Regions from separate parts of the Roseburia intestinalis L1-82 genome, predicted to be linked through region 3. Evidence: riboswitches for the same ligand, from Rfam matches in the RefSeq annotation. Region 3 holds a riboswitch; each other region holds the start of a gene.
What was found. Region 3 has a riboswitch for thiamine pyrophosphate ahead of thiC (phosphomethylpyrimidine synthase ThiC). Riboswitches for the same ligand answer to the same signal wherever they lie in the genome.
Positions count from the first base shown of each region.

Region 1: linked by a shared signal. The riboswitch ahead of thiT (energy-coupled thiamine transporter ThiT) and the one ahead of thiC (phosphomethylpyrimidine synthase ThiC) in region 3 are both predicted to bind thiamine pyrophosphate.
Region 2: linked by a shared signal. The riboswitch ahead of thiD (bifunctional hydroxymethylpyrimidine kinase/phosphomethylpyrimidine kinase) and the one ahead of thiC (phosphomethylpyrimidine synthase ThiC) in region 3 are both predicted to bind thiamine pyrophosphate.

Region 1 is NZ_LR027880.1:277,701-290,077, forward strand. It holds gene RIL182_RS01285 (glycoside hydrolase family 20 zincin-like fold domain-containing protein) at 1-634, shown strand, start outside; gene spoVT (stage V sporulation protein T) at 844-1,392, shown strand; gene RIL182_RS01295 (metallophosphoesterase family protein) at 1,525-2,583, shown strand; gene RIL182_RS01300 (ATP-binding protein) at 2,574-4,259, shown strand; gene RIL182_RS01305 (transglycosylase domain-containing protein) at 4,273-6,762, shown strand; gene RIL182_RS01310 (ROK family glucokinase) at 6,958-7,896, shown strand; gene thiT (energy-coupled thiamine transporter ThiT) at 7,983-8,666, opposite strand; TPP riboswitch at 9,136-9,256, opposite strand; gene RIL182_RS01320 (ABC transporter substrate-binding protein) at 9,409-10,494, shown strand; gene cysG (siroheme synthase CysG) at 10,513-11,883, shown strand; gene RIL182_RS01330 (nucleotidyltransferase substrate binding protein) at 12,247-12,377, shown strand, end outside.
Region 2 is NZ_LR027880.1:1,690,799-1,703,175, forward strand. It holds gene RIL182_RS07855 (EAL domain-containing response regulator) at 1-172, shown strand, start outside; gene RIL182_RS07860 (Hpt domain-containing protein) at 180-536, shown strand; gene RIL182_RS07865 (4'-phosphopantetheinyl transferase family protein) at 542-1,228, shown strand; gene greA (transcription elongation factor GreA) at 1,287-1,790, shown strand; gene metF (methylenetetrahydrofolate reductase [NAD(P)H]) at 1,806-2,678, shown strand; gene RIL182_RS07880 (hypothetical protein) at 2,748-3,236, shown strand; gene RIL182_RS07885 (DUF4300 family protein) at 3,318-4,151, shown strand; gene RIL182_RS07890 (TlpA disulfide reductase family protein) at 4,310-5,218, opposite strand; gene RIL182_RS07895 (4Fe-4S binding protein) at 5,267-6,166, opposite strand; gene RIL182_RS07900 (CD1871A family CXXC motif-containing protein) at 6,159-6,299, opposite strand; gene RIL182_RS07905 (response regulator transcription factor) at 6,434-7,081, shown strand; gene RIL182_RS07910 (sensor histidine kinase) at 7,078-8,226, shown strand; gene RIL182_RS07915 (hypothetical protein) at 8,223-8,483, shown strand; TPP riboswitch at 8,607-8,713, shown strand; gene thiD (bifunctional hydroxymethylpyrimidine kinase/phosphomethylpyrimidine kinase) at 8,879-9,679, shown strand; gene cytX (putative hydroxymethylpyrimidine transporter CytX) at 9,676-10,860, shown strand; gene thiW (energy coupling factor transporter S component ThiW) at 10,901-11,443, shown strand; gene RIL182_RS07935 (GNAT family N-acetyltransferase) at 11,806-12,276, shown strand.
Region 3 is NZ_LR027880.1:3,326,928-3,332,615, forward strand. It holds gene RIL182_RS15675 (PIN domain-containing protein) at 1-110, opposite strand, end outside; gene thiC (phosphomethylpyrimidine synthase ThiC) at 176-1,480, opposite strand; TPP riboswitch at 1,582-1,705, opposite strand; gene RIL182_RS15685 (sigma-70 family RNA polymerase sigma factor) at 1,987-2,613, opposite strand; gene rlmB (23S rRNA (guanosine(2251)-2'-O)-methyltransferase RlmB) at 2,751-3,491, opposite strand; gene RIL182_RS15695 (Mini-ribonuclease 3) at 3,504-3,938, opposite strand; gene cysS (cysteine--tRNA ligase) at 3,955-5,370, opposite strand; gene epsC (serine O-acetyltransferase EpsC) at 5,461-5,688, opposite strand, start outside.

The DNA of each region.
Region 1 (12,377 bases), 1.4 Mb from region 3:
CATCGGTGTGTTGAACACAGACTGGGGAGATTTTGGACACGTTAATGATCCGGCATTTTCTGTTCCGGGGATGATCTACGGTGCTGTATTTTCCTGGAATGGGGAGAAGATACCATTTGCAGAGTTAAACCGTATGATCTCACGGATCGAGTATGGGGATACTACCGGAAATTATGTTTCCCATCTGGCAGAAATCTGCGGACAGTCGGTATTTCAGTGGAGAGAAGCTGTCATGTATTATGAGAACCGGTGCTTAAAGCATGAACTCGAAGAGGGCGAAGATCTGTTCCGCGGTGTGGATCAGGCGGGTGTAGATGCTGCAGCAGATGCCCTGCGTGATATATACAAAAAACTTTTGGAGAGCACGCAGGCGATGCCGGAAACGAAAAAACAGATGCAGCTTTTATCCGTGACATTGCAGGGGATCGGTATCTGGAATGCCGTAGGACTCCTGACAGAAAGCATGGAAAAAACGGGAAGTTTTGATATGCAGAAAGGTCTGGAACTGGCAGAAAAGTTAGAATGCTGGTTTATGGCTTATAAAGAAAACTGGAGAGCCACCAGCAAAGAAGGCGATCTGCATCATATTGCAGAGATCGTGTTCTGGTATGCAGACTGGATGCGCAGAAAATGATAAAAAAGTATAAATTCTATCAGGTGATAACTGATTAATCATCAGGACTTTTCACGGGAAATTTATGATATAGCATATTGTCTGCTGCCGGAATCATAAGCAAATGAGAGGATACAAGAATAAATCTCAATATTTTCCACATACTAACTCCAAAGCTGATATATAAGAAAGAGCTGCTTTATCAAAATATAGCATTGGAGGATAACAACGTGAAAGCAACAGGAATTGTTCGCCGGATAGATGACTTAGGACGCATCGTGGTACCAAAAGAGATCAGAAGAACTTTAAGGATCCGCGAGGGCGACCCGCTTGAGATATTTACAGACCGCGAGGGGGAGATCATCCTGAAAAAATATTCGCCAATCGGTGAACTTGGACAATTTGCCGGGGAATATGCTGAAAGCCTGGCACAGACTACGGGATATCTTGTTCTTGTGACAGACTGTGACCATGTGATCGCAGCATCCGGAAGCGGGAAAAAAGAATTTGAGGAAAAACCGGTCAGCAGACAGTTAGAGGAAGCAATCAGTGAAAGAAAGAACTATCAGGCATCCGCGGGAGATGCGGAATTTATGAAAGTGACGTTAGATGATGCCGGGGAATATACAGAACAGGCATTCAGCACGATCATCTGTGAGGGAGATGCGATCGGTGCAGTGATCATCTGCAATAAGGATGAGAAAAAGAAAATGAATGATACCGAAGGAAAACTTGCTGCGGCGGCAGCATCATTTTTGGGACGGCAGATGGAACAGTAAAATAAACTCAGAGATGAGAAGAGGCGGGAAAATCAAAAAAGCAAAGATTTTCCCGCTTTTAATATACTATTGGAAAAACAAAAAAAATCATATACAATAGACACTGTAAATGAGACAGAAATGGAGCAGCTTATGAAATTCATACATGTTTCGGATGTACATCTTGGAATAAAACCGGATGAGGGAAAACCCTGGAGTGAAAAAAGAGCGCAGGATATCTGGGATTCTTTTGCAGAAGTGATCGGGGCGGCAGTGGAGTTAAAACCGGATTTTTTGCTGATATCGGGGGATTTGTTTCATGCGCAGCCGTTAAAAAAAGAACTTCGGGAAGTCAATTATCTTTTCAGCAGAATACCCCAGACGAAAATTATCCTGATGGCGGGCAATCACGATTATCTTCGTACAAAATCGTATTATCTGACGATGGAGTGGGAGGAGAATGTTTATTTTTTCCGTCAGGAGGAGCCGGGACATTTTGATTTTGAGGAGGAAAATGTCAGTATTTACGGGTTAAGTTACTGGCACAGGGAGATTGGAGAACCGGTTTACGATTCAATCATTCCGGAGGATCGGTCGAAGATCAACATTCTTTTGGTACATGGCGGAGATCTGCAGCATATTCCATACCATCCGAAGCATATTCTGGAAAATGGGTTTGATTATATTGCTGCCGGACATATTCACAAAGGCGGACAGCAGATACCGGGGCGTGCAGTGATGGCGGGAAGTTTAGAGCCGACGGATAAAAATGATGTCGGATCACATGGATACTGGCTGGGAACGATCGATAAAGAGCATACCGATATTCATTTTCATCCGGTCAAAAAATGCGAATACTGTCATGAAGTTTATCCGGTTACAGGGAAAACGACAAATTTCGAACTATGTGAGTGGGCAAAAACACTGCTGGCAGAAAGACCGGGGTATCAGTATTTCCGTCTGTTTCTGCGGGGGAAAGTTTCGCCGGATACCGGATTTGATACGGCAAAGTTAGAGGAATTTGACAGGGTTGTCGATGTGACGGAACAGCTTTCGCCGGATTATGACTACGAAAAATTAAAAGAAAACTATAAAGATACCCTTCTTGGGAATTACATAGAGGAAATGGAAAGGCGGCCGCAGGATGTGGTCACAAAAAAGGCATTGGAATATGGAGTCAATGCGTTATTAGGATATAAAATATGCAGATAAAAGAAGCAATCATTGGTCAGTTTGGAAAATTGCAGAACAGGAACATCTCATTTGAACCTGGGATCAACGTGATTTATGGGGAGAATGAGGCGGGAAAAACAACGCTGCATGACTTTTTGCCGGGAATGTTTTTCGGAATGGAAAAGGGGCGTGGAAGAGGCACGCTAAACAGCATGTACCAAAAGCATGAGCCTTGGCATGCACCTTCCTATTACAGTGGTGCCGTGCGATTTTTGGTGGATGGAAAACCATTTTATTTAGAGCGTAATTTTTACTATAAAGACAAAAAAGATATTTTAAAGAACGAGGCAGACGGGGAAGAACTGTCGGTTGCTTACGGCGATCTGGCCATGCTGCTCGGTGGAATAGATAAAGAAACGTTTGGAAACACTTATGATATACCGCAGACCGGGGCAGTGACAGGAAAAGAACTTGCAGATATCCTGGCTGAATATCTCTCAAATGCTGCGGAGGGCGGTGGCGCAAATATCCAGGTTCAGAGGGCAAAAGCAGCACTTGCAGCAAGAAAGCGGGAACTGACGCAGGAAGTAAAGACGATTCATGAACGGAAAAATGAGGATATCCGCCAGCTGATTGTGGAAAAAGATCTCTTAGAACGTGACAGTCGTGGATTACATGCCAATATTGCGGATGCCGGGAGAGAGATCGACCAGTTAAAGCGTGTGCGTGTGGAAGAGATCGGTGAAAAACGAAAGAGATTATCCGAACAGGAAAGACATCAGACAGTCCGTATGGAGAGGCAGGATGCTGCGCCGGAGAGAACAGGGGCAGAGAAAGCCGGAAAATCAGAATGGGAAAAAGAACAGCCTGACCGCATGGCGGGGATCGGACTTTGTGCTTCTGCGCTGCTTGTCAATACAGCGGTACACCACGTCACTTCGTATCCGTCACGCCTGTTTTTTATTTTGCAGGCAGTCTTTTTTGCAGGGATGATTCTATGCGGACTTTATGTGGGGATCAGCCATGTGATAGAGAAGGCAAAAAAGGAAGCTTATTTATCAGCACAAAAGAATGAGATGAAGGCAGTGACACAGGAAACTTATGCGGATGCAGGACTGCGGCAGGCGGAACGGATGCTTCTCAGTTTAAAAGAGTCGCTGTCTGAAAAAGAGACCAGACGTTACAATATCATGCAGGATCTTGAGGCTGCAAAACAGCCGGGAGGACAGGAAAAAGAACTGTTAGAAGATATCCGTGCATTAGAACTTGCAGCGGCAGAGATCGACCGTCTTGCAAAAGAGTATTATGAGGACAGTTTAGATGGACTTGGGAGTGCCGTTTCAAAGTGGATGTCACAGCTTACTGCAGGGAAATATGATCATGCGATTGTAAAGGAAGACGGAAAGCTTTTGATTTTGGCAGATGGAAAAGAGATTCTTCCTGAGGCACTGAGTCATGGAACGTTAGAACAGATCTATCTGGCATTCCGTCTTGCGGTCGGAGAGATTGTGACAAAAGAAGAACCCATGCCGGTTATTTTTGATGAGGCATTCGGTATGTATGATGAAAAACGTCTGATGCAGACACTTCGTGCACTTGATTGTCAGATCAGAAAAGAGCAGGGAAGACAGATACTGATCTTTACCTGCCAGAAGCGTGAGATGGAATTACTTGAACAGTCAGGGATTACATATCATAAAATTGTTTTGGAATAGAGGAGATGCAATCATGGCAGCCAGAAAAAAGAAAAAAAAGAAATACCGTATGTTCTGGTTTTTCGCAAAGATGCAGCTGGTGCTGCTGCTTGCAGTCATTGCAGGGGCATGCTGGTATTATTTTGGCGGTTACGCGGAAGAAGTAAAAGACTTAAAGACGCAGGCAATAGAGCTGGTGCGCCATTCCAGCAAGGAAACATTTAAGGCAAATCAGACCAGTATCGTCTATGCTTCGGATGAAAGTGTAATCTCCACATTAAAAGGCGGAAAAGATTCTTATTATCTTTCGATTACAGATATGCCGAGTAATGTAGAGTGTGCTATCGTCAGTATAGAGGATAAAAAGTTTTTCCGGCATAACGGAATTGACTACCGGGCGCTTTTGCGTGCGGTAAAGGCAATGATTGAAAATGGAGAGGCAACACAGGGCGGCAGTACGATCACAATGCAGCTTGCGCGAAATATTTTTTTGAGCCAGGAAAAGACATGGCAGAGAAAGGTTGAGGAAATGTATATCGCGCGGGAACTCGAAAAGAAGTACACCAAAGATGAGATTCTTGAATTCTATCTTAATAATATTTATTTTGGAAACGGATACTATGGGATCCAGTCGGCAAGCCGTGGGTATTTTAACCGGGATGTGCAGGATCTTGATCTGTCGGAGCAGGCATTTTTGTGTGCGATACCAAATAATCCGACGCTCTATGATCCACTTACGAATATCACGAACACATACAAGAGAAGAAACCGTATTTTGAAAAATATGCTCGATGATGGGAAAATTTCCAAAACAGCATACGAAAATGCACTGGGTGAGGTGATGGCGTTAGACCGGCCGGAAACACTGGCAAAAAATGATTATGTGGAGACCTATACCTATTATTGTGCAGCCAGGGCATTGATGGAAACGGAGGATTTCCAGTTTAAATATCAGTTTTCCTCGGAAGATGAAAAAAACAAATATGACGAAGCTTATGAGACGCTGTACAGTGAGTGTCAGAAAAAGCTGTATACTGCGGGCTACCGGATCTATACGTCATTTGACCTGAACTTACAGCAGGAACTGCAGGATACGGTAAACGAGGCACTCGCCGGTTACACGGAGGTCAATGATGAGGGCGTGTATGCCTTGCAGTCGGCAGCAGTCTGTATTGACAATGACAATGGCTATGTCAGGGCGATCGTGGGCGGAAGAAGCCAGGATTTCTCCGGTTATACGTTAAACCGTGCATTTCAGAGTTACCGTCAGCCGGGCAGTGCCATTAAGCCGCTGATCGTATATACACCATCTTTTGAGCGCAATTATACGCCGGACTCTGTGGTGACAGACGAGCCGATCGAGGATGGACCAAGGAATGCAAATGGTTCCTATTCCGGTCAGATCACAGTCCGGACGGCTGTGGAGAAGTCTGTCAATACGATCGCATGGAAATTATATGAGGAGCTGACTCCGGAAGTCGGTCTTTCTTATCTTGAAAAAATGAATTTTGCAAAACTGGATGCCAATGACTACAGACCGGCAACGGCACTTGGAGGTTTTACAAACGGTGTGTCTGCGCTTGAGATGGCGTCCGGGTATGCAGCGATCGAAAACGATGGAAATTACCGGGCACCGACCTGTATTGTTAAGATATTAGATGCGGATGGCAATGAAATCTATGCATCTGCACAGACGGAAGAGGCTGTGTATAAGCAGAATGCGGCGCGTATGATGACAGATATTTTAAAAGGTGTTATCACGAGCGGAACGGCACACGGACTTGGTCTTGGCAGTATGCCTGCAGCCGGAAAGACAGGTACATCCAACGACCAGAAGGACGGATGGTTTGTGGGATATACGAGATATTACACGACGAGTGTCTGGGTTGGTTATGATATGCCGAAAAAAATGGATAAACTGATGGGATCTACTTATCCGGGCACGATCTGGCAGAAGTTTATGTTAAAGGCACATGAAGGACGTTCTCCGATGGAATTTTTACCGTATGCGCAGGTATCGGATGAGGTTCATACATTCCATCAGGAAGATACGGAGGAGAATCCGGATCAGAATGCGGATGAAAATGCCGGGCAGCAGGATCAGAATCAGCAGCAACAGGATCAGCAGCAACCACAGAACCAGCAGCAACAGGATCAGCAGCAACCACAGGAACAGCAGCAACAGCAGCAGGAGCAGCAACAGCAACAACAGCAGGACCAACAACAGCAACAAGATCAGCAGCAGGACCAACAGCAACAAGATCAGCAGCAGGACCAACAGCAACAAGATCAGCAGCAGGAGCAGCAACAGCAACAACAGCAGGAACAACAACAGCAACAAGATCAGCAGCAGGACCAACAGCAACAGCAACAACAGCAGGACCAACAACAGCAACAAGATCAACAGCAGGACCAACAACAGCAACAAGATCAGCAGCAGGAGCAGCAACAGCAACAACAGCAGGAACAACAACAGCAACAAGATCAGCAGCAGGACCAACAGCAACAAGACCAACAGCAGTAAGACTAACCGCAGCAATAACAACAAGGCGAACGACAGCAGTGAGCAGCAGAACACAGAAACAACAGAGCAGATTTGGAATGCAGAAAGCACTGATGAAGGCTTGACATACAAATTTGGAAACGTTATCATTACCTTAATATGAGCAAAAAAACGCGTGGCAGGTATGTTGCTGCGAAGAATACTGGAGGATCGAAAATGAAAAAGTATGCATTTGGAATTGATGTCGGGGGAACTACCTGTAAGATCGGTTTTTTTGAAACAAACGGCAAGTTGATCGATAAATGGGAGATCAAGACCAACACGGAAAATAACGGAGCAGCAATCCTGTCTGATATCGCACAGGCAGTTGATAATAAACTGGCACAGGAAGGCATCAGCAAAGATGATGTACAGGGTGTTGGAATCGGTGTTCCAGGTCCAGTTAAGAGCAACGGTGTTGTAAACCGCTGTGTAAACTTAGGCTGGGGAATCGTGAATGTAGAGGAAGAACTCGGAAATCTGACAGGTCTTAAGGTCAAAGCAGGAAATGATGCCAACGTTGCAGCTCTCGGAGAGATGTGGCAGGGGGCAGCAAAAGGCTGTAAAGACGTTATCATGGTAACACTTGGAACCGGTGTCGGCGGCGGTATCATCGTAGATGGAAAGGTCGTTGCAGGATTTAACGGAGCAGGCGGTGAGATCGGACATATTACCGTAAATCATGATGAGATCGAGGCATGTAACTGTGGACAGTACGGATGCTTAGAGCAGTACACTTCCGCAACCGGTATCGTTCGTGTGGCAAAGAGAAAACTTGCTAAGACCAACGATGAGACAAGCCTTAGAAACTTCCCGGAACTGACCGCAAAAGATGTGTTTGATGAGGCAAAGAGCGGAGATGCAGTGGCACTTGGTTTAGTGGATGAAGTCTGCGGAATCTTAGGATCTACCTTATCTAATATTGCATGTGTGGTTGACCCGGAAGTTGTTGTCATCGGTGGTGGTGTTTCCAAAGCAGGAAGTATCCTGATCGAGAGCATCCAGAAGCATTTTGTGGAGACATCCTTCCATGCCTGCCGCAACACAAAGTTTGTGCCTGCAGGACTTGGAAATGATGCCGGAATGTATGGATGCGTACAGATGCTGTTGGATTAATACATAAAAGAACTAAAAAAACTAAAAAAACTAAAAAAACAGTCGTACCGCTTTGAAATAAAAACGGTATGGCTGTTTTTTTGATTTTATGCTTCTACTGCATTCTGTTTTACGTGTGCCAGTGCTTTGGCAACCGGCGGTATGCTGATAATGATCAGTGTAATGACTGCTTCCGGTACCAGATAGGAGGCCTGATATCCTAAAGAATAAAGGATCGGGTTCATGCCTTCCGGTGCATAGGATGCGAAAAATACAATGCCAGAGATCGTGGAAAAGATGAAACGTCCGAAAACGCCGATTACATATCCAATCTGAAGTCCCCATTTTTTCTTATTGAAAAATCCGGCAAGACCGAGTGCACCGAATGCGAGCGGATAGTCAAGCAGCATCTGTGGGATCGTGTAGAAAATCGGTTCTGTTACAAACTGAACCAGACCATATGCAACAGCTGTCATGATGCCGACATAAGGGCCATACCAGTATGCGATTAAAACAATAAAAAGCATGGAAAGTAATGTGACGGAACCACCCATCGGCATCTCAAACAATTTGATCATGGAACATACCACGGCAAGTGCGATGGCAACTGCAGAGTAGACGAGCTGTTTGGTGGTCAGTGCTGCCTTGCGGCTTGCATTCTTCTGACGCACAAAAGCTGCTACGATGAGCAGTAATGCGATGATAACGACGACGATCACGATTCCCGTGATCGTAAGATGTACGGAGCCGTCTCCCCAGGCTCCTTCCGGTGTAGCAAAAAAGTTATTCATAAATCCTCCTTGTTTTCCGAAGGAAAATGCGACTGCCATTGCAGGAGCAGAGGATTTTCCTCCTTGTTTTCCTGATTTGATTCTGGTATCAAAAGGTGGTTTTCAATTTTTGACTGTCAAGTTGCACAAAGTCGGATCTATTTTGTTCCGCTGTCCGAAAATAAGAAAAACTAAGTATGCCTGATTTAGATTTTCCAGGAGTGACGTGTACGTCTTAAACGTCCCGTCCATGGGACGTTAAGACTTTTGCTGCCATCCATGGCAGCAAAACACTATGCATTAACAGGCATACTAAGATTTTCTAATTTTCTCCCAAAGTCACAAAACGAGTCCCAACTTTGTGCAATTTGACAATCGCTAAGTTGTGAGCCACCTTTTGACACCAGAATCCTAATTCATGATAATAGAATGTTCGCGGAGCGTACATTTTATTGTCTACAAACACGGGGGATTGTTTCTTACCAGAATAAAGTAAAAGAAAACGCTTCCTTACGCCGGTATTATCCGGGTCAAGTAATAAGGGTCGATGAAATCATCTCTCAGCACGTTGTCAATACCATATGGTATAAACAGCACCCCTAGCATTTGTATGGAACGTTTCCCACTATAGCAATTAATGACGAAAAAGTCAAATTTATGCCTTGAAATTTTAATCCCTCTGCGAGACCTGTATAGTTGACAAAAAAAGCAACAAAAAATATAATGTCAAAAATGTAGAAACAACTTACGGAGGATGAAAAACATGAAAAAAATTTATCAGAAACTGGCACTGACAGGCGTGCTTGCAGCGCTGCTTCTTTCTGCAGGCTGCGGGGGAGCAAAGGAGACTTCTGCAGATGAAACAGCAGGGAATGTGCCGGCTGTGGCTGAGCAGAAAACGGACAGTAAAGCAGATATGGAACTGTCTGAGACACTGGAAGTAGACGCTGGATCATCAGAAGCCGGGACTGAGACATTGGAAACAAATACCGAAACACAGACACAGGGTTATACTTTTACCGATGATCTCGGACGTGAGGTGACAGTGAAATCTGCTGATCGTGTGGCAACGCTGATCGGAAGTTTTACGGATGTATGGATGTTAGCAGGCGGAAATGTTGTTGCAGCAGCAAATGATTCCTGGGAGAGCCTTGGTTTAGACCTTGATGAGAGCGTGGTAAATCTTGGCAGCATTTTGGAGCCGGATGTCGAGCAGCTCATTGCAGCGGAGCCTGATTTTGTGATCGCGAGTGCAAATACGGATGCAGACGTTGCAATGGAGGAAACACTGACACAGGCAGGAATTACCGTTGCCTATTTTGACGTTGCAAATTTTGATGATTATTTAAATATGCTTTCCATCTGTACACAGATCACCGGCAGAGATGATCTCTATCAGAAAAATGGTCTTGATGTGCAGAAAGAAGTAGAGGCAATGAAGCAGAGAGCGGACGGCAGTAATCCGACTGTATTATTCCTTCGGGCAGCATCAAGCAATGTAAAGGCCAAGGGCAGTGACGGAAATGTCTGCGGGGAAATGTTGGCAGACCTTGGATGTGTGAATATCGCAGACAGCGACGAGAGCCTGTTAGATGACCTCAGCATGGAGGCGATCATTGCGGCTGATCCACAGTATATTTTTGTGACGATTCAGGGAAATGACAGCGATGCCGCCATGAAAAATGTGGAAGATCTTCTGACATCAAACCCGGCATGGGCATCCCTGACCGCTGTGAAAAATGATCATTATTATATCCTTGATAAGCGCTTATTCAACTTAAAACCGAATGCAAAATGGGGAGAGGCTTATAAGCAGCTGGCAGATATTCTGTACCCGGAGGCGGAGTGAGAAAGGTTTGGTTTGAAAATGGCATATTTTCCGTTTTTTATTGATATAGAAAATAAAAAAGGCCTGATCGTGGGTGGCGGCAGGATTGCAGCACACAAGGCAGAAAAGGTGAAGCCGTTCGGTGCAAAGATTACCATAATAGCACCGGATATTATGGACAAATTAAAACAGGATCCGGCATTTATGTGTGAGGAGCGTCCCTTTGTGCCGGAGGATATCGAGGGCTGTGCATTTGTCATTGCGGCAACCGATGATAGGGAATTAAACCACAGGATCAGCGCACTGTGTCAGGAAAAAGGAATTTTAGTCAATGTGGTGGATGACAAAGATTACTGCGGTTTTCTATTTCCGTCTCTTGTGAAAGAAGGAAAACTGACCGCGGGAATCTCCACCGCAGGAGCCAGTCCGCAGATCGCGGCAGAATTAAGAAGCCGCATGGCGAGGGAACTTCCAAATCAGATGGAAGAGATCCTTGATTATTTAGAATCAATCCGGGAACCTGCAAAAAAAATGATTGCAGATGACAGGATCAGAGCCAGATTTTTGAAAGAGACAGCACAGCTTTGCATGGATGAAAACCGCGTGCCGGATGAGGAAGAGACGAGGCAGCGGATCAGAGATTATTGCCAGAGTGCGGAACAGACTGGATTAGGGAAAATCGTCAGTACAGGCATGGTAACGCTCGTCGGTGCGGGCTGCGGTGCATATGACCTGATCACACTGCGCGGTTTAAATGCAATACGGAGAGCCGAGGTGCTTGTCTATGACGATCTGATCGATGCGCGTCTGTTAGATCACGCTTCGGAGAGCTGTGAAAAAATTTATGTCGGGAAACGGATCGGTGTACATAGCAGGGAACAGGAAGAAATCAATGCGATCCTGATCGAACATGCGAAGAAAGGCAAACGCGTGGTGCGCTTAAAAGGCGGAGATCCGTTTGTTTTCGGCAGAGGCAGTGAGGAAATGGAAGCGTTAAAGGCGAAAGAAATCCCGGTGACAGAAGTGCCGGGAATCACATCTGCCATTGCGGTTCCGGCGGCAGCAGGAATCCCGGTAACACACCGTGGAAAAAGCCGCAGTTTTCATGTGGTGACGGCACATACGAAAGGCACTGCGGACAGTCTGCCGGAAGGACTAAAAGAACTTGTGGCAGTGGAGGGCACGCTTGTATTTCTGATGGGAATGCACCAGCTTTCAAAACTGGCCGGACGGCTGATGGAGTATGGAAAATCTCCGGAAACACCGGCAGCAGTGGTGCAGGGAAATTTTGATGGAAAAACGGTAAGTGTGCGAGGAACACTTTTTGATATTGCAGAAAAAGTAAAAGAATCCGGGATGCAGTCTCCGGCGGTTATTGTGATCGGGGAGACGGCAGAGATGGAGTTGTAATTAAAAAAAAGAGGAAGCATACTGCAGTGAATGGATCACATTTAAAGCAGAGTGTGCTTCCTTTTTGTATATTATCTGATTAGATGGAAACAACATCAACGGCGTTTCCGTGTTCTTTTATGATCTGTAACAAATCTTTTGTTTTTAACAATACGGTAGCCGTATTTTCATTTGGATGCACACTGATCAGACCTGTTTCATTCAGAAAATAACTGTCAATAAAGACCTGTACGCTCCGTTCTGCTGGCGAAAATTCTTTAAGTGTTCATATTAAAACATAAATACACGTCAAAGGCAATCGTTGCTATTACCGGCAACGTCTGCTAAAATGATTTCAATATGTGAAAAAGGCAGGTAGTATTTGTGAGGGCAGAAGAAGTAATACAGGCGGTTGCAGAACTTTGCAGACATTTTTCGGCGGTGGAGGTGATCTTATTTGGCTCTAGAGCGAAAGGAACAGCACTGGAGAGAAGTGACATTGATGTTGCCGTGTC
Region 2 (12,377 bases), 1.6 Mb from region 3:
AAAGCTGTATGATGTAGGAATTGTAGGAAATAAACATATCATATATGGTGTTTTCTTAAATGTGACAGAACCAAAACAACTGGAATGGGAATTAGAAAAATACAGGCTGTTATTATCCGGAAAAACGAAAGACAGGGAGATGGAACAGGAAAAAGAACAATCGGAGGAATGATAGAAAAATGTGTGAGGTATTGGAAAAATTAAGAGCATGGGGATGCGATTTAGATGGAGCTTTAGAGCGTTTTTTAGGAGATGAGGAATTATATAAAAGCTGCCTTCCGATGGTGGCAGAGGACGAGGCTTTTGATGGATTAAAAGAGGCACTTGCAGAAGATGAGAGAAAAAAGGCGTTTGACTGTGCACATACTTTAAAAGGTGTCTTTGCCAATATGGGAATCACACCGATGTTTGATACGGTCGAAAAAATTGTAGAGCCGCTTCGTGCCGGAATAAATGATGGACTGATGCCGGTATATGAGGAATTGTCCAGGGAAAGAGAACATCTTAGAAGCATTATCCGGATCGAGGGAGAATAAGACGCGTGAAGATTTATATGACGGATATTGTTCCATTTGGGGATGAAAAGATATTTGCACAGATGCTGCCTTTTATCACGGAAGACCGGAAAAATAAAATAATGCAATTGAAAAAAAAAGAAGACCGGTGCAGATCTTTAGCAGCAGGATTATTGTTAGAGTATGCCCTGAGGGAATATGGAATCAGTCTGTTACCAGGGAAAATGCAGCAGATGTATCTTAGATTCGGAGAGAAAGGAAAACCGGTATTAAATGGAAAAACCGGTATACATTTTAACCTGTCACATTCGGGAAGATATGTGGCAGGTGTTTTTTCAGATGAAGAAGTTGGAATTGATGTGGAACAGATCCGGAAAGGACAGATGAAAGTGGCAGAACGTTTTTTCTGTCCGGAGGAATATCTGGCATTACAAAAGGGAAAAATGAAAAAAGCAGACTGTTATTTTACAGAGTTATGGACAAGAAAAGAAAGTTATATCAAAGCGGTTGGAAAAGGGATAGCATTGGATCTTGCATCGTTTTGTGTACTGCAGGATCAGGTTAAATTTTTAAAAGCGGGGCAGACGGGAGAATGGTATCTGCAAAGCTATGATCCCGCAAGTGGATATATATTGTCAGTATGTGCCAAAAAATGTACAAAATGCGAGATTCAATGGATCAGTAAAGAGATGTTTACACAGAAATTTATTTGACGGAAAACTGGAAAGAATTTATAATAATCGCTGAAATGACAAGTAAGGAGGAAGATTCATGTACGACGAATTGACCGAACAGGATATAAAAAAGATGGAAGAGGAGATTGAATACCGGAAACTTGTGGTGCGCAAAGAGGCCTTAGAGGCAGTGAAGGAGGCAAGAGCGCAGGGAGACTTAAGTGAGAATTTCGAGTACCATGCGGCAAAGAAAGATAAGAACCAGAATGAGAGCCGTATCCGCTATTTAGAGAGAATGATCAAAACAGCAAAAGTGATTTCAACGGATTCTGCGGAGGATGAAGTTGGTATGAATAATACGGTGACGGTTTATTTTGAGGAGGACGATGAGGAAGAAGTTTATAAACTTGTGACCACCGTCCGCGGTAATTCTTTAAAGAATCTGATCAGCAATGAGTCACCGCTTGGAAAGGCATTGCTTGGACATAAGGTCGGTGACCGCGTGGAAGTGGCTGTCAATGAGAATTATTCCTATTATGTTGTGATACGAAAGATCGAGAATACCGTGGATGACGGTTCCGATAAATTACGAAGCTTTTAGCAGAAAGAGGGATTTATGAGACTTACAGAATTATTAAATACAGAGAATGTAACGATTTCCTGTGAACTGTTCCCGCCGAAACAGGGTGCACAGTTAGACAACTACAAAAAGATTGTCGGAGATATGGCAGCATTGAAACCAGCATATATGAGTGTTACTTATGGTGCAACCGGCGGAACTTCTGATTATACGGTAGAACTTGCAAATGAAGTGCGAAATGTGAATCATATTCCGGCACTGGCACATCTCACCTGTGCATCTTCGACTAAGGAGAAAGTTGCCTCTGTGATTCAGGAGTTAAAAGAAAAGCAGATTGAAAATGTACTTGCACTGCGCGGAGATATCCCGCAGAATGCGGATTTCCCGCTGCCAAATCAGTATAAACATGCAAGTGAGCTGATCTATGATATCAAATCACAGGGAGATTTCTGTATCGGCGGAGCCTGCTATCCGGAAGGACATCCTGAGTCACAGACATTAGAGGAAGATCTGATCCATCTGAAAGAAAAAGTGGATGCCGGATGTGAGTTCCTCACAACACAGATGTTCTTTGACAATAATATTCTTTATAACTTTATGTACAAAGCACTAAAACATGGAATCGATGTTCCTGTCGTAGCAGGAATTATGCCAATCACCAACGCAAACCAGGTAAAACGGAGCATTGCCTTGTCCGGAAGTTTGGTACCGCGCCGTTTCCTTGCAATCGTTGACCGTTTTGGAAGTGACCCGGCTGCCATGAAACAGGCAGGTATCGCCTACGCGACAGACCAGATCATCGATCTGATCGCAAACGGTGTCAATCATGTGCATATTTATACGATGAACAAACCGGATGTCGCAGGAGCGATCCTTGAGAACCTTTCGGATATTTATGTGAGGGATTAGTACGGCTATTTGTTTCCGGGCAAAATATATAGCTTTTATGAAAAAAATAATATCATTAGCTGCTTAGAAATGGAGATTAATGTGAAAAAACAGGAAGAAATTTTTCGTGAGATCCAGGAGATGATGGGAGAGACAAAAGAAGGAAGAATCCGCTGGAGTGTAGAGGTTATGACTACCGAGGCAAATCCGGCAGAAGAAAAACCCGTTGAGCATGAGGACGGATTAGACTGGACGATTGATGAGTGCTATGTTTCTTACTATTGTAAATATAAAGGAAAAGATTTTTGTCTGATCACTTATGAAATGTTAAAAACTGCAAACAGAAGCATAGGAGAGCAGAAAGTAAAATCAAGCAATATGGTATTTTTACCACCACTTGGCATGCGTTTTTTTGATATTCATGCACTGCTGCCATACAGCATAGAGGTATCGAATGTATTACTTGACGCAATACACCGTCTCTGGGTAATGCTGCTTGATATGTATAAAGTGGACAAGGGCAGTATCTATTTGAATGTAAGACCTGGAACACTCACGATCGAGGATGAAAAGAATTGACAGGAACGATTTTTACGTCATGATCATTTAGGGGAGAAGAGGTAATATCTGTTGAAAAAACAAACCAGAACAAAAACAGCAATGAAACTGTCTGCTATGATTGTGTCTGCATTTATGATGCTGGCGGCCTGCACAGAAACAGTGCAGAAACAAAAGATACCTGGTGCAACATATATGGGAGGGAACAATACGATTACTGAGATCTGTAAAGAACTTGACTCTGCGGGAGCTGCGCATGTAGACATATTTCGGGAATGGGCGGTTGATTTTGCAGATTCCGCAGGAAAAAATGCGAAGCTGGAAGATACATGGTCAGATCCTGGGAAAATGAAAGCGGATATCGGTAAATGTATGGATGGCTGGGAACAGAATCATGATTATTCAGATGCGGACTGTAGAATGACAGCTTTTCTTCTGTTAGATGGGGTGATCCGCTCGGAATTAACGGAAGATCATTATGAGGGAACCTATCTGATGTTTGATACAGAAGCGATAGATAATGTGGACAGATATGAAATCCTAAAAGAGAACAAAGACATGTTTACCACACTTTATGGTGAAAAGAGTGTTACGGATGACAGACATCCGGAATCTGCATTTTGCGACAGCTGGAAAGAATATGGATTTCAAATAGACAATGACAGAATATCACTTCTTAGTATCGTAATATATGATCCATATTCGGATGCTGTTTTTGTAGGTCATACAGGTATCCTGATAAAGTATAGTGATTATTATTTGTTTGTAGAAAAGATTGCATTTGAACAGCCATATCAGGCAACCAGGGTGCAGACAATTGATGAACTGCTCGATATCTTGTCCTTAAGACCGGAATATTTTGGAGAAGAGGGAGAACCCGGACCATTTGTTTATCATAATGGAGATTATATTGGAACGTTAAAGAGGACGACTTAAGAAAGCATAAGGAGAATGCAGATAAAAAGAAAGTTATACCGGTAATGGGAGAGACTTTCAGATACCTGCCGGGAGGTATCTGAAAGTCCGGGAGTGAATGAAAATAGAACCGTTGGGTATGATGTGCCGGTTATGTACAAAAGAATATCATAAAAGAGTTATTTATTTGAGCTGTCTGCATCGATTACAGATTGGATCTGTTTCATCAGAGTATCATAGTTATCCTGATTATCGATTCCGCCGAGCATCGGATCACCCACGATGTTACCATTTCTGTCGACGAGTATTGTGGTAGGAAATGCCATGATATTGGAGGCATATTTACCTGCATCTGAAGATGAATCAATAGAAAGATTGCGGTATTTAGCACCCTGGCTTTCAAGAACAGAGGCAGCTTCTTTGATAGCCGATTCATTTCCATCGAAGGTTTCTGTGTTGATGCCGACTACTTCTCCTCCCATTGCCCTGACTGCATCATTTAATTCATTCAGTTTGGATAACTCAGCAACACAAGGTTTGCAGCCGGTAAACCAGAAATTGATGACAGTTACTGCATTTTCGGAAAAAAGACTTTCGTCAACAGAATTACCATCGAAATCCTGACCTGAGAAATTTTTGAATGGTGATGCATCTTCAGAATTAGTATTTTGCCCATTGTTATCGGATTCTGTAGTTTCTTTTTCAATTTCTGCGATCTGTTCTTCGATTTTTCGTATGGTTTCAATATCATTAGTAAGTGTTTTGAATTCGTCATCAGTAAAAGAATCTTTGTTTGATTCAGCGGTATCAGCCAGATGATCAGCATAATTTCCGTTTGAATCTGCAGTGTTTTTATTCATCAGACCAAATAATTTGTCCCATATATCTTTATGCTCTGCAAAGATCTGGTTCTCCTGCTGATATAAATCATCCAATTTCGTGTTGGAATTGTCCGCAGATGCCGTGCTGTCTTCAGCCGTGGTATTCTGTGGTTCTGTGGTGCTTACAGTTCCTTTTCCGCTGCAGGATGTAAGCAGCAGTGCGATGCTGAGTGTGACAACTGAAATAAATGTAATTTTTGTTTTCATGGATAATTGCTCCTTTTTTAAATTGTAATAAGATTGATAGTTACTGGTTTATGACTGCTGGTTACTGTTGTTCTGTTTTTTACATGATTTCCCCATAAACTGGTAGTGGATCGCATCTTTAGGACAGGCTTTTATACAGGCTCCGCATCGTATGCATTCCGGATGATCTGGAGTTTTACACACATCCACATCCATTTTACATGCCTTTTGGCATTGCCCGCATCCGATGCATCTGCTGTTCTCAATTTTAATAGAAAGAAAGCTGACTTTATTAAATAATGAGTAGATTGCTCCAAGAGGACAGATCCATTTACAGAATGGTCTGTAAAACAAAATACTTAACACAATAACTGTGATTAAAATAAGGCATTTAAAAGAAAAAAGTTTTCCCAGTGCAGAACGTATAGCGGCATTTCCAAGTGCGAGAGGGATAGCTCCTTCCAGGACACCCTGAGGACAAATATATTTACAGAAGAAAGGATCTCCCATTCCGATAGAGTTCGTTACCAGCATCGGAAGAAGTATAACAAAAATGATCAGGATGATATATTTTAAATAGCGCAGCGGTTTGAGCCGGGCTGTAGAAAATTTTTTCCCGGGTATTTTATGAAGTAAATCCTGAAACCATCCAAACGGACACAGAAAACCACATATAAATCTTCCGAGTGTTACACCGAGTAAAATAAAAAATCCGGTTATGTAGTATGAAAATTTAAATCCTGATGAACCGACAACTGCCTGAAAAGCCCCAATTGGGCATGCTCCGGTTGCCGCAGGACAGGAGTAACAATTTAATCCTGGTACACATACGTTTTTTACGCTGCCCTGATATATTTTACCTTTCCATAAATTAGGAATATGGATATTCGTAAGCAGCGTGGCAGCTGCCTGTATCCATCCGCGTAGTACAGCTATATTTTTTGATAGAAAAGTCTTTTTTTTATCCAATTCCGACACACTCCAGACATAATTTTATTGCTTTACCGAGCACGACAGCTGCTTCTCCTCTGACCGCACCGTAACTTATCATGGTGATACCTGAGATGAGCAGGATCGACTGATAGATTTTTTTGCACTTCAAGATATTTTACTCCTTTCATTTGTTGTATTTATTGACCAGCTGATGTTAGTATTATACAATAGCTGTTGTAAAATTTGTGTTAAGAAGCGGGTGAATGAATTTTGAGATTATTGATAGTTGAAGATGAGAAACAAATGTGTGACATGGTTGCAAAACGGCTGTATGATGCAGGGTACGAGGTGGATACCTGTTATGATGGGGAAGAGGCTTTTGAAAGTGTCCTGACGGAGAATTATGATCTGATCGTTCTGGATCTGAATCTGCCCGGTATGGATGGAATGGAGATTTTAAAGGAACTCAGACAGAGAAATGAGGAGACAAAGGTTCTTATATTATCTGCAAGAGGGCAGATTGCGGATAAGGTTGAAGGACTGGATGCAGGGGCAAATGACTATATGGAAAAACCATTTCATCTGCAGGAACTTGAGGCGCGTATCAGAAGTCTGACAAGAAGAAAATTTGTGCAGAAAGATGTGTGTCTGGAAAGTGGTGGGATAAAGTTCGATACGGTAAGACGTGAGGCATATGCAAAAGGGAAAATGATTTCCCTGACAAGAAAAGAAAATGGTATTTTGGAATATTTACTTTTGAATCCTGGAAGACCGGTAAGTCAGGAGGAATTGATGGAACATGTCTGGGATGCATCCGTGGATAGCTTTAGTGGTGCCATCAGAGTACACATGTCTTCGCTTAGGAAAAAGCTTAAGGCTGAACTTGGATATGATCCGATTTTAAACAAGGTGGGAGAGGGATATAAAATACGGGAGGAGTCTGAACGATGAAAAGAATGTCACTGCAGTGGAGGCTTACCTGTATCATTACAGTATATATTGCAGTTATATGTGGATGTCTGACGATGTTTGTCTATAAAAATGGCGTGTATTATATCGATTCCCTGCAGGAGACTGTGGATGCCCAGGGAGAGGATAACGGGGAGGATACGGATGAAATATATATCAGCATTCCAGATGATAAGTGGGATGAGTTTGCCAATGATTTTTCTATCCAGGCATATAATAATAAGGAAGATTACAAAAAAAACAGTCTGCTGATATCAGCCATATTGGCTCTTATTGGCGGGGTAGTTACATATTTTATAAGTGGGCATGCACTCAGACCAATCCGTGAATTTTCTGATAAAATTGAAGAAGTACAGGCGCAAAATCTGGCAGCTTCACGAATAGAAGAAAATAAAGTTAAAGAATTGAACCAGCTTAGCGTTTCGTATAATAAGATGCTTGAACGTCTCTCGGACGCATTTGAGATACAGAGGCAATTTACCGCAAATGCAGCACATGAACTGCGGACGCCATTATCTTTGATGCAGGTACAGCTTGATCTTTATAATTCTACACGGCATCCGGATAATGATGCTGATACATTGCAGACAATAAAGATGGTTACCGAGCAGAATGGAAGACTCAGTAAAATGGTAAAAACGCTCCTTGATATGAGTGAACTCCAGACTGTGGGACGGGATGATGAAATTATGGTTGACGCGCTTGTTGATGAAGTGTTAGCAGATCTGGATCCCCTTGCACAGGAAAAAAACATAAAACTTACTGGAAAATGTAAAAATATAACGATGGTTGGAAGTGACATTCTTATTTACAGGCTGGTATACAATCTTGTTGAGAATGCCATAAAATATAATCATTCGGGCGGACAGGTTACAGTAACTGCATACCGGAAGGAAAAACATGTTTATCTGTCCGTGGAGGATACGGGAAACGGAATCCCTGAGGAACTCAGGGAACGCGTGTTTGAACCATTCTTTCGTGTGGATAAATCCAGAAGCCGGGAACTTGGCGGTGTAGGACTTGGACTTGCGCTTGTCCGTGAAATCGTGAGAGTGCATGATGGCAGTATTGCAGTCAGATCAAATCCGTCTGGAGGAACGGTTTTTGATGTAATATTACCACTGTGATCGATCATAATCTATTAGTTACATCTGGTTATCTTGTGCCTGGGGTATTTCATTCTTTTCTATTGAACTATAAGGCAGATTATTTTCAGAAAATAATTGTTTATTTATCCCAGGATTTTCAGATTTTTGATGGGACGATCAGAGAAAATATTTTATTTGACAGAAATGTCCCGGACGATGAGATCATGATGGCACTGGAAAAGGAGAATCTTTCCTGCCTGGTTCGTGATTCTGCCAGGGGACTTTTGTGGAACTGATGAAATCAGATCCGTATTTTACGGAACTTTATATGTCACAGGATAAAAAACTTGCATTTTGAGAACAGGCGTGTATAATAAAGCTGTTATAAAAAAAACAGATCATCACAAAAGTGATGTCGAAAACAAAAAATGGGGTGCTCGCACAGGCGGGCTGAGAGTAAGCGGACGCTTTAACCCGGAACCTGATTTGGATAATGCCAACGTAGGGAGATAATGAATCACAAGTGGTTTTTGTGCAGGAATCTTTGGTTGGGTTCCTGCACTTTTTGTTTTTGGTCGATTGCGCCGATAAGGCTGCATGAAGATAAATGATATATTACAGCGGCAGATTGGGGGCACCACCTTAGGTCGCTATACAAAATTAATGCAATATGGAAAGGAAAGATAATTTTATGTACACAGCATTAACAATCGCTGGAAGTGATTCTAGTGGAGGCGCCGGCATCCAGGCAGATATTAAGACAATGACCGCAAACCGCGTATACGCGATGAGTGCGATCACGGCTCTGACTGCCCAGAATACGACCGGCGTAACAGATATTATGGAGGTAACTCCGAAATTTTTGGCAGAGCAGCTGGATAGTATTTTTACGGATATTCATCCGGATGCGATCAAAACCGGAATGGTCTCGTCGAGTGAATTGATCGAGACAATTGCGGAAAAACTGACAGAGTATCATGCAAAAAATATTGTGGTGGATCCTGTCATGGTGGCAACCAGCGGGGCAAGACTGATCAGCGGGGACGCCATCAGCACATTGAAAAGTAAATTATTGCCTCTTGCAACTGTTATTACTCCGAATATCCCGGAAGCAGAAGTGCTTTCCGAAATGGAGATCAAAACAGAAGCAGATATGGAAAAAGCAGCAGAAGTCATTTGTAACACTTTAGGCTGTGCGGTTTTATTGAAGGGTGGACATCAGTTAAATGATGCCAACGACCTTCTTTTCCAGAAAGGAAAAGAGCCGGTGTGGTTTCATGGAAAGAGAATTGACAATCCAAATACCCATGGAACAGGCTGCACGCTTTCTTCCGCAATCGCATCGAATCTTGCAAAAGGAAGGGATTTAGAAACTTCCGTCAGGTATGCGAAAAATTATATTTCCGGCGCACTTGCCGCCATGCTTGACCTTGGAAAAGGAAGCGGACCTATGAACCATGCATTTGCGATCGAAGGAGAGTACGAAGGATGAATGAAAAGAGAACTTCCGTTTTTTCAAACGGATTAATCTGGTTTGGTGCGGGCGTATCTTTAGCCGAAATACTGACAGGTACATACTTTGCACCGCTTGGCTTTGGAAAAGCAATGGCAGCGATTCTGCTCGGTCATCTGATCGGCGGACTTATGATGTTTGCGGCAGGAATGATCGGAGCGAAAGAGCGCAAAAGTGCCATGGAAACTGTAAAAATGAGCTTTGGCGAGAAGGGAAGCCTTCTTTTTGCCGTATTAAATGTATTACAGCTTGTTGGATGGACTGCGATCATGATCTATGATGGCGCACTTGCGGCAGACGGCGTTTTACATACCGGAAACTGGGTGTGGGCAGTCATCATTGGTGCTTTGATCATTGTGTGGATTTTCATTGGACTGACCAATCTTGGCAAATTAAATACGGTTGCCATGACAGCACTTTTTATTTTATCACTGGTACTTTTTAAAGTGATCTTCTTTGGCAGCGGCAGCATGACGCCGATCGTGGATGACGGAAGTTTGACATTCGGAGCTGCCGTAGAGCTTGCGGTGGCAATGCCGCTTTCCTGGCTGCCGCTGATCAGTGATTATACAAGAGAAGCAGAAAAACCGTTTGCAGCAACACTCGCAAGTGTGATTGTCTACAGTCTGGTCAGCATTTTTATGTACATGATCGGTATGGGAGCGGCTATTTTTACCGGTGAATATGACATTGCGCAGATTATGTTAAAAACCGGTTTCGGCGTTGTCGGACTTCTCATTATTGTATTTTCCACGGTTACAACAACCTTCCTGGATGCCTATTCCGCAGGAGTTTCTAGTGTTTCCATTTCCTCAAAGATTCAGGAAAAATGGGCGGCAATTGTTGTTACTGTGATTGGAACTGTCGCAGCAATCGTTTATCCGATGGATAACATTACAAACTTTTTATATCTGATCGGTTCTGTTTTTGCTCCGATGATCGCAGTGCAGATCGCAGATTACTTCATTTTAAAGAAAGCAGATGCCGGAAAATCTGCATTTCAGTGGCGTAATCTGATCGTATGGCTTGCCGGATTTGTGATTTACCGCATATTGATGCAGGTGGATACGCCGGTTGGAAATACGCTGCCGGATATGGTGGTCACAGTCATTCTCTGCCTGATTGTGGAAAAAGCTGCAGGGGCAGTAAAATCAAAATAGGAACTGTTGCAGTCTTATCATTCTTTTTTTAGAATGTGGTATGTGGCAGATTCTGGGAAAAGAGGACAAAATGAAAAAATTTAATTTAAAGAAATTGACAGTTACAGCAATCTTAGCAGCAGTAGCGGTGGTGGGAAGTTTATTTTCCTTCCCGGTATTCGGTTCAAAATGTGCACCGGTACAGCATCTGGTAAATATTTTATGCGCAGTTACCGTAGGACCGTGGTGGGCACTGGCACAGGCATTTATTGCGGCGCTGATCCGTAATCTGTTAGGACTGGGAAGCCCTCTGGCATTCCCGGGAAGCATGTGTGGTGCATTGCTTGGCGGACTTCTCTATAAGTATGGGAAAAAACTTCCATTTGCCTATATTGGCGAAGTAGTTGGAACCGGAATCATTGGTGGAATGCTCTCTTATCCGGTGGCATATCTTGTCATGGGTAATAAAGCAGCGGCGTTATTCACATTTGTTGTTCCGTTTCTGATCAGCACCTGTGGAGGAACGATCATTGCCATTATTATTACTCTGCCGTTGAAAAAATCAGGTATGCTTGGCAGAATGAAGGAAAGTTTAGAAGAGTAAGATAGAAATCAAAAATTTTGGATTATCATTTACCACGATCCGGCTGGATACCGTGGGTTTTTAAAGAAAATGTCGGAGGCTCTGCTATTGTTGGCGGAGCCTTTTTTTAGTTTGCGCGCCATGGGCGCACTCTAACGGGTGCAAGTCCCGAACACGCCCAGATAGTGGGAAGTGTATAGCTGAACAGCAAATATCGGAGATTTAAGGCAGAAGAATTATCGGAAACTGACATTGCATGGATCTTTGATCAGGAGTATTTTGAGCATCCGCAGTGTCTGAAAATGTATAAATGGAAGCGGGGATCAAAATAAATTCCTGAAACTCAAACTACAGATATAATGAAAAATATGGAGGCAAGTGAAATGAATATTCGAAGAGCAAACGAAAAAGATATCCCAAGACTGATTGAATTATTAGAGCAGGTGCTTCAAATCCATGCAGATATAAGACCGGATATTTTTATTCCGGGGACGACAAAGTACACAGAGGATGAACTGAAAGAAATGTTAAAAGATGATACAAAGCCTGTTTATGTAGCTGCAGATGAGAATGACGTATGCTTAGGATATGCTTTCTGCCAGTTGAAACAGCAGCCATTCTCCAATAATATGGTGCCGTTTACATCGCTTTTTATCGATGATCTGTGCGTCGATGCAAAAACCAGAGGACAGCATGTAGGTGAGAGCCTGTTTGAATATGTAAAGGGCGAAGCGAAACGGTTAGGCTGTTATGAAGTGACATTAAATGTCTGGGCAGGAAATACCTCCGCGGAAAAATTCTATGAAAAAATGGGATTAAAAACCAAAGAGAGACAGATGGAATATATATTGTAGAAAATGAAAAATGGGAGATTCATATGTGTTTGCAGGAGATTAAAGATGAAATAATTGACGCTGGAAAAGAAAGTGTTGATATTGTCAATATTGGTTTACAC
Region 3 (5,688 bases):
CTTTTCTGCGTATAAAATACGATCACTTCCTCATCGGGCTGTGATGCTACCAGTAACGGCACCCATATATCGCCTACATTCTCACTGTCAACCAAATATATTCTTTTCATCTGATCACCGGCTGATTGAAACAGTTTTATTATAACATAAGACGGAATGAAGCCTCCACTCTTTTTTACAAAATATCAATATATTCTCCTGCAAGCGCTTTGTTCATACTGCGCACTGCACAGAATTTTCCACACATGGAACAGGTGTCCTCATGCTCCGGTTTTCTACTGTTCCAGATTGCTTTTGCGGTTTCCGGATCAATCGCACATTCCCACTGCGCATCCCAGTCTAAGACGCGTCTTGCGTCTGCCATCTTATCATCGATCTCTCTCGCACCACGGACTCCTTTTGCGATGTCTGCAGCGTGTGCCGCGATCTTTGATGCAATGATTCCCTGTTTTACATCCTCCACATTTGGAAGTGCCAAGTGTTCTGCCGGTGTGACATAGCATAAAAATGCTGCTCCGTTTTGTGCTGCAATCGCCCCGCCGATTGCGGATGTGATATGGTCATATCCCGGTGCGATATCAGTGACAAGTGGTCCTAACACATAAAATGGTGCTCCCATGCAGATGCTTTGCTGGATCTTCATATTTGCTGCGATCTGATCCATCGGCATATGTCCCGGTCCTTCTACCATGACCTGTACATCTTTCTCCCATGCGCGTTTTGTCAGCTCTCCAAGTCTTACTAACTCTTCGATCTGACAGACATCGGATGCATCTGCGAGACATCCCGGACGGCAGGCATCTCCAAGTGAAATGGTAACATCATGCTCACGGCAGATTTCAAGGATCTCATCATAATATTCATAAAACGGATTTTCCTCCCCCGTCATGCACATCCATGCAAATACAAGGGAACCGCCGCGGGAAACGATGTTCATTTTACGTTTATGTTTCCGGATCTGCTCGATTGTCTTTCTTGTAATTCCGCAGTGCAGTGTCACAAAATCCACACCATCTTCCGCATGCAGACGCACCACATCAATAAAATCTTTTGCGGTCAGTGTCGCAAGATCTCTCTGGTAATGGATCACAGAATCATAGATCGGCACGGTACCGATCATTGCCGGACATTCTGCAGTCAGTTTTCTGCGGAACGGAATCGTATTGCCGTGGGAAGATAAATCCATGATGGCATGTGCACCCATGCTGACAGCCGCCATCACTTTCTCCATCTCCACATCATAATCCTTGCAGTCTCTCGACACACCGAGATTGACATTGATCTTCGTGCGTAACATTGATCCTACACCTTCCGGATCAATGCAGGTGTGATGCTTGTTGGCGCAGATTGCTACTTTTCCCTCTGCTACAAGCGGCATCAGCTCTTCTACGGTCATGCGCTCTTTTTTCGCTACAATTTCTAATTCTTTGGTCACGATGCCTCTGCGTGCGGCATCCATCTGTGTGGTATACTGTTCCATACGTTTTTCTCCTTTTTCGCATGGGGGACTGCTTGAACCACTGTCTGGCAAACGAATTCTCCACGTCAAAAAATCTCCTGCCGCAAGCGCGACAGGAGATAGCATCTTCCCAATACGCTCCCTACGACAGTATTAACTGACAGGTTCAAAGAGTCAGGTTTTAACCTTCTCAACTGCAATCCCTCCGGGCATTCTCCCGGACATGCAGTCCCTCTGCGTTGTTTTCTATTAAGTTTTATCGACTTGTTCAGTCTAGCCTAATCTGTGACGGTTGTCAATATTTGTACAACAAAAAAGACAGCCACTGCTGTCTTTTTTAGGAGAAGGTATTTTTACTATGGGGTATAGCAAAAACTATATATAATGTATTGGGGGGTTTTTACAGTGATTATAATAGCATGATTTTCTCAATAAGTGTTCACAAATGTTACAATTTTCTCATTTATTTTTTATGCAATATGCACAGGTATTTTTCGTGACTATCTACAAAAAAGAAGGCGAATCTTCTACATCTTCCCTATTTCAGGATTCGTCTCCCGAATTTTTGCTTTAATACGGGAGAGCGCATTATCAATAGATTTTGGTGATTTTCCCATTTTTTCTGCAATCTGCTGATAATGAAATCCCGCAAGATACTGGTCTAATACTTCCCGTTCCATCTTACTTAAATGCGTCCTGAGCTTCTCCCAGAACTGTGCCACATTTTCCTGATCGATCATCATCTGCTCCGGATTTCCGATTCCGTCCATGGTCAGCGTTTCCGCCAGAGGATATCCGTTTTCACTGTTTTCTGAGTAGAAAGAAACATAGGAATTGAGCGGCGCATGTTTTTTCCGGTTCGACGCCTCAACTGCCTTGTATAACTGTCTCGTAATACACAATTCTGCGAAATGAAAAAAAGATGTTTCTTTCGTATCATCGTAATCTCTGATTGCCTTAAACAGACCGATCATTCCCTCCTGGATCAGATCATCCGTCTCACCGCCAATCAGAAATACTGCATTTGCCTTTTTGCGGACCAGCGGTTTATATTTATCTAAAATGTAATCCATGATCTTTCCGTCCGGATCACCGCTGTTTTTTAATGCCGCAATCAGCTGTTCGTCTGTCAAATCCCGATATGACTCTAACATGTTCCTCCCAAGACTCCTGATACAATATCTACCACGGCGTTTTTTTCTACCGTTGCGGTGTTCTCTACCACCTGCGACGTCTTTTATTGCTGCTGTGTTTTTTACCGCTGCGGTGTCTTCTACCGCTGCGGTGTCTTCTACCGCATGCGTTGCCGCACAATCTCATAGGCAAGCACACCTGCTGCCACCGATGCGTTCAGGGAATCGATATCCCCTTTCATCGGAATGGATGCCACAAAATCACAGTTCTCGCGCACCAGTCTGCCAACACCCTCGCCTTCACTGCCGATGACAAGACCGATCGGTCCTTTTAAATCCAGATCATACATGCAGGTTCCATCCATGTCCGCACAGACAAACCACATTCCTTTGTCCTTTAACTCTTTCATTGTTGCAGTCAGATTTGTCACCTTTGCAACCGGTGTATAATTGATTGCTCCGGCGGATGTCTTTGCCACAGTTGCCGTCAGACCGACCGCGCGGCGTTTCGGAATAATGACACCATGCGCACCGGCAAGATTTGCCGTACGGATGATAGCGCCAAGGTTATGCGGATCCTCGATATTATCCAGAATGAATAAAAATGGCGGCTCGCCCTTTTCCTCTGCCAATTTTAGCATATCCTCCACTTCGGCATACTCATATGCTGCAGCAACTGCGATCACTCCCTGGTGTTTTTTTGTCTCAGAAAGCTGATCTAAACGCTCTTTTTCCACAAAATGCACGATCGTGTCATGTTTTTTTGCCTCTCTGACAATCGTGCGCACCGGACCATCCTGACAGCCGTCCAACACAAATAATTTGTCAATTGTTTTTCCGGAACGGAATGCCTCTAACACGGCATTGCGTCCCTCTATTTTCAGCTCTTCGTAGCCCATTACTCTCTCCTTTTACATTTTAAGTGCAAGTTCGTCCACACCGGTCTTTACCAGTTCCACCAGACGTTCAAACTCATCTTTTAAATACAGGTATCCCATCAGCGCCTCAAATCCGGTTGCTTTCCGGTAATCAGACATTGTGGCATTTTTTGCCATTGTCGGCGATTTTGCATTCCTTCCACGACGGTACACTTCTGCTTCTTCCTCCGTCAGCATCGGAAGTAATTTTTCAATCATTTCCGCCTGTGTGTGTGCTTTTACGATCTGGCTTGTCCGCTTGTGAAGTTCTCCTGCTCTCGTGTTTCCTTTTCCTACGACAACAGACCGGATCACCAGATCAAATATTCCATCTCCGATATAGGCTAACGTAAGAGGCGAATATGTCCGGATATCCACTTCACTGATTCCGAACTGTTCTTTGATATAAGAGTCTATTCCTTTCTGCATTGGCATTTCCTCTCTCTCACGCTTTGTGCCAGATCACACCTTCTCGGGTATCTTTCAGTACAATGCCTTTTGCAAGCAGTTCATCGCGGATTGCATCTGCTTTTGCAAAATCTTTTGCTTTCTTTGCTTCCTTTCGTTCTTCAATCTTTGCAAGTACATAGCTTTCTAATTCTGCATCGATCTCCTCTTTTGCATCTGCCTGTGCCGTTGTCAGATTTAAGGATAATACTTTATCAAAATCATTGATCAGCGCAAGTTTTGTCTTATCGTTCATATCATCTTTGAGCAGATCATAAATGATCGTGATCGCCATCGATGTATTTAGATCGTTGCTGATCGCATCCTCAAATTTTGCCTTATAAGCATCAAATTTATCCTGCTGTACTGTTCCCTCATCCTTTAATTCTGCGATTCGTTTGGTCAGTTTTTTATAAGCTGCAGCCATATTATCTAATACTTCATAGGAAAACTCCAACGGTTTTCTATAATGGGACTGCAGACAGAACATACGGTATACGATCGGATCATACCCCTTTTCCTGCAGCAGGGATACGGTAAGGAAATCCCCTTTGGACTTACTCATTTTTCCGGATTTATCATTTAAATGCTGTACATGGAACCAGTATTTACACCATGTATGGCCAAGGTAACTCTCTGACTGTGCAATCTCATTGGTATGGTGCGGGAAAATATTGTCTACACCGCCGCAGTGGATATCTACATACTCGCCCAGATGTTTCATACTGATGCATGAGCACTCAATGTGCCATCCCGGATATCCAACGCCCCATGGGCTATCCCATTTAAGCGCCTGATCCTCAAATTTTGACTTTGTAAACCAGAGTACAAAATCATTTTTATTTTTCTTATTTACGTCCTCTTCCACATCGTCGCGTACACCGACTAACAGCTCTTTTTCGCTCTGGGAAGAAAATACATAATAATCGTCTAATTTGGATGTATCAAAATAAACATTTCCACCTGCCACATAAGCATAACCTTTTTCGAGCAGCACCTCGATCATATGGATGAACTCCGGGATACAGTTCGTTGCCGGCTCCACAACATCCGGTGTCTTGATATTTAACTTCTTACAGTCACTAAAGAAAGCGTCTGTATAATATTTTGCGATCTCCATCACTGTTTTGTGCTCTCTTTTTGCACCTTTTAACATTTTATCTTCCCCGGTATCTGCATCGGAAGATAAATGTCCCACATCCGTGATATTCATAACACGTTTTACATCATATCCGACATAGCGGAGTGATTTTTCCAATACATCCTCCATGATGTAACTTCTGAGGTTGCCGATATGTGCAAAATGGTATACGGTCGGTCCACAGGTATACATGCCGATCTTTCCATCCTCATGCGGGATCACCGTTTCTACTTTTCTTGTCAGTGTGTTGTAAAATTGAAATTTATTTTCCATTTAAATAATCCTCCTTGTTTTGCGAAGCAAAATGCGAATCCTCTGATGAGCAGAGGATTTTACTCCTTGTTTTGCGGAACAAAATGCAATTTATTTTGTTTTTTGTGCATCAGCACTTAAAATCCGGACTGCCTGCTCTAAATCAAGCACACGGTTGACCAGTTCTGCATTTTCCCTCTGCAGTACAGTAATATCCTCTTTGACCGGATCCGGCAGATGGCACTGATCCATATCACTGCGCGGCATCTTCACATTGTCACGTTTTACGATTCTTCCCGGAACACCAACTACGGTACAGTTTGGCGGCACTTCCTCTAT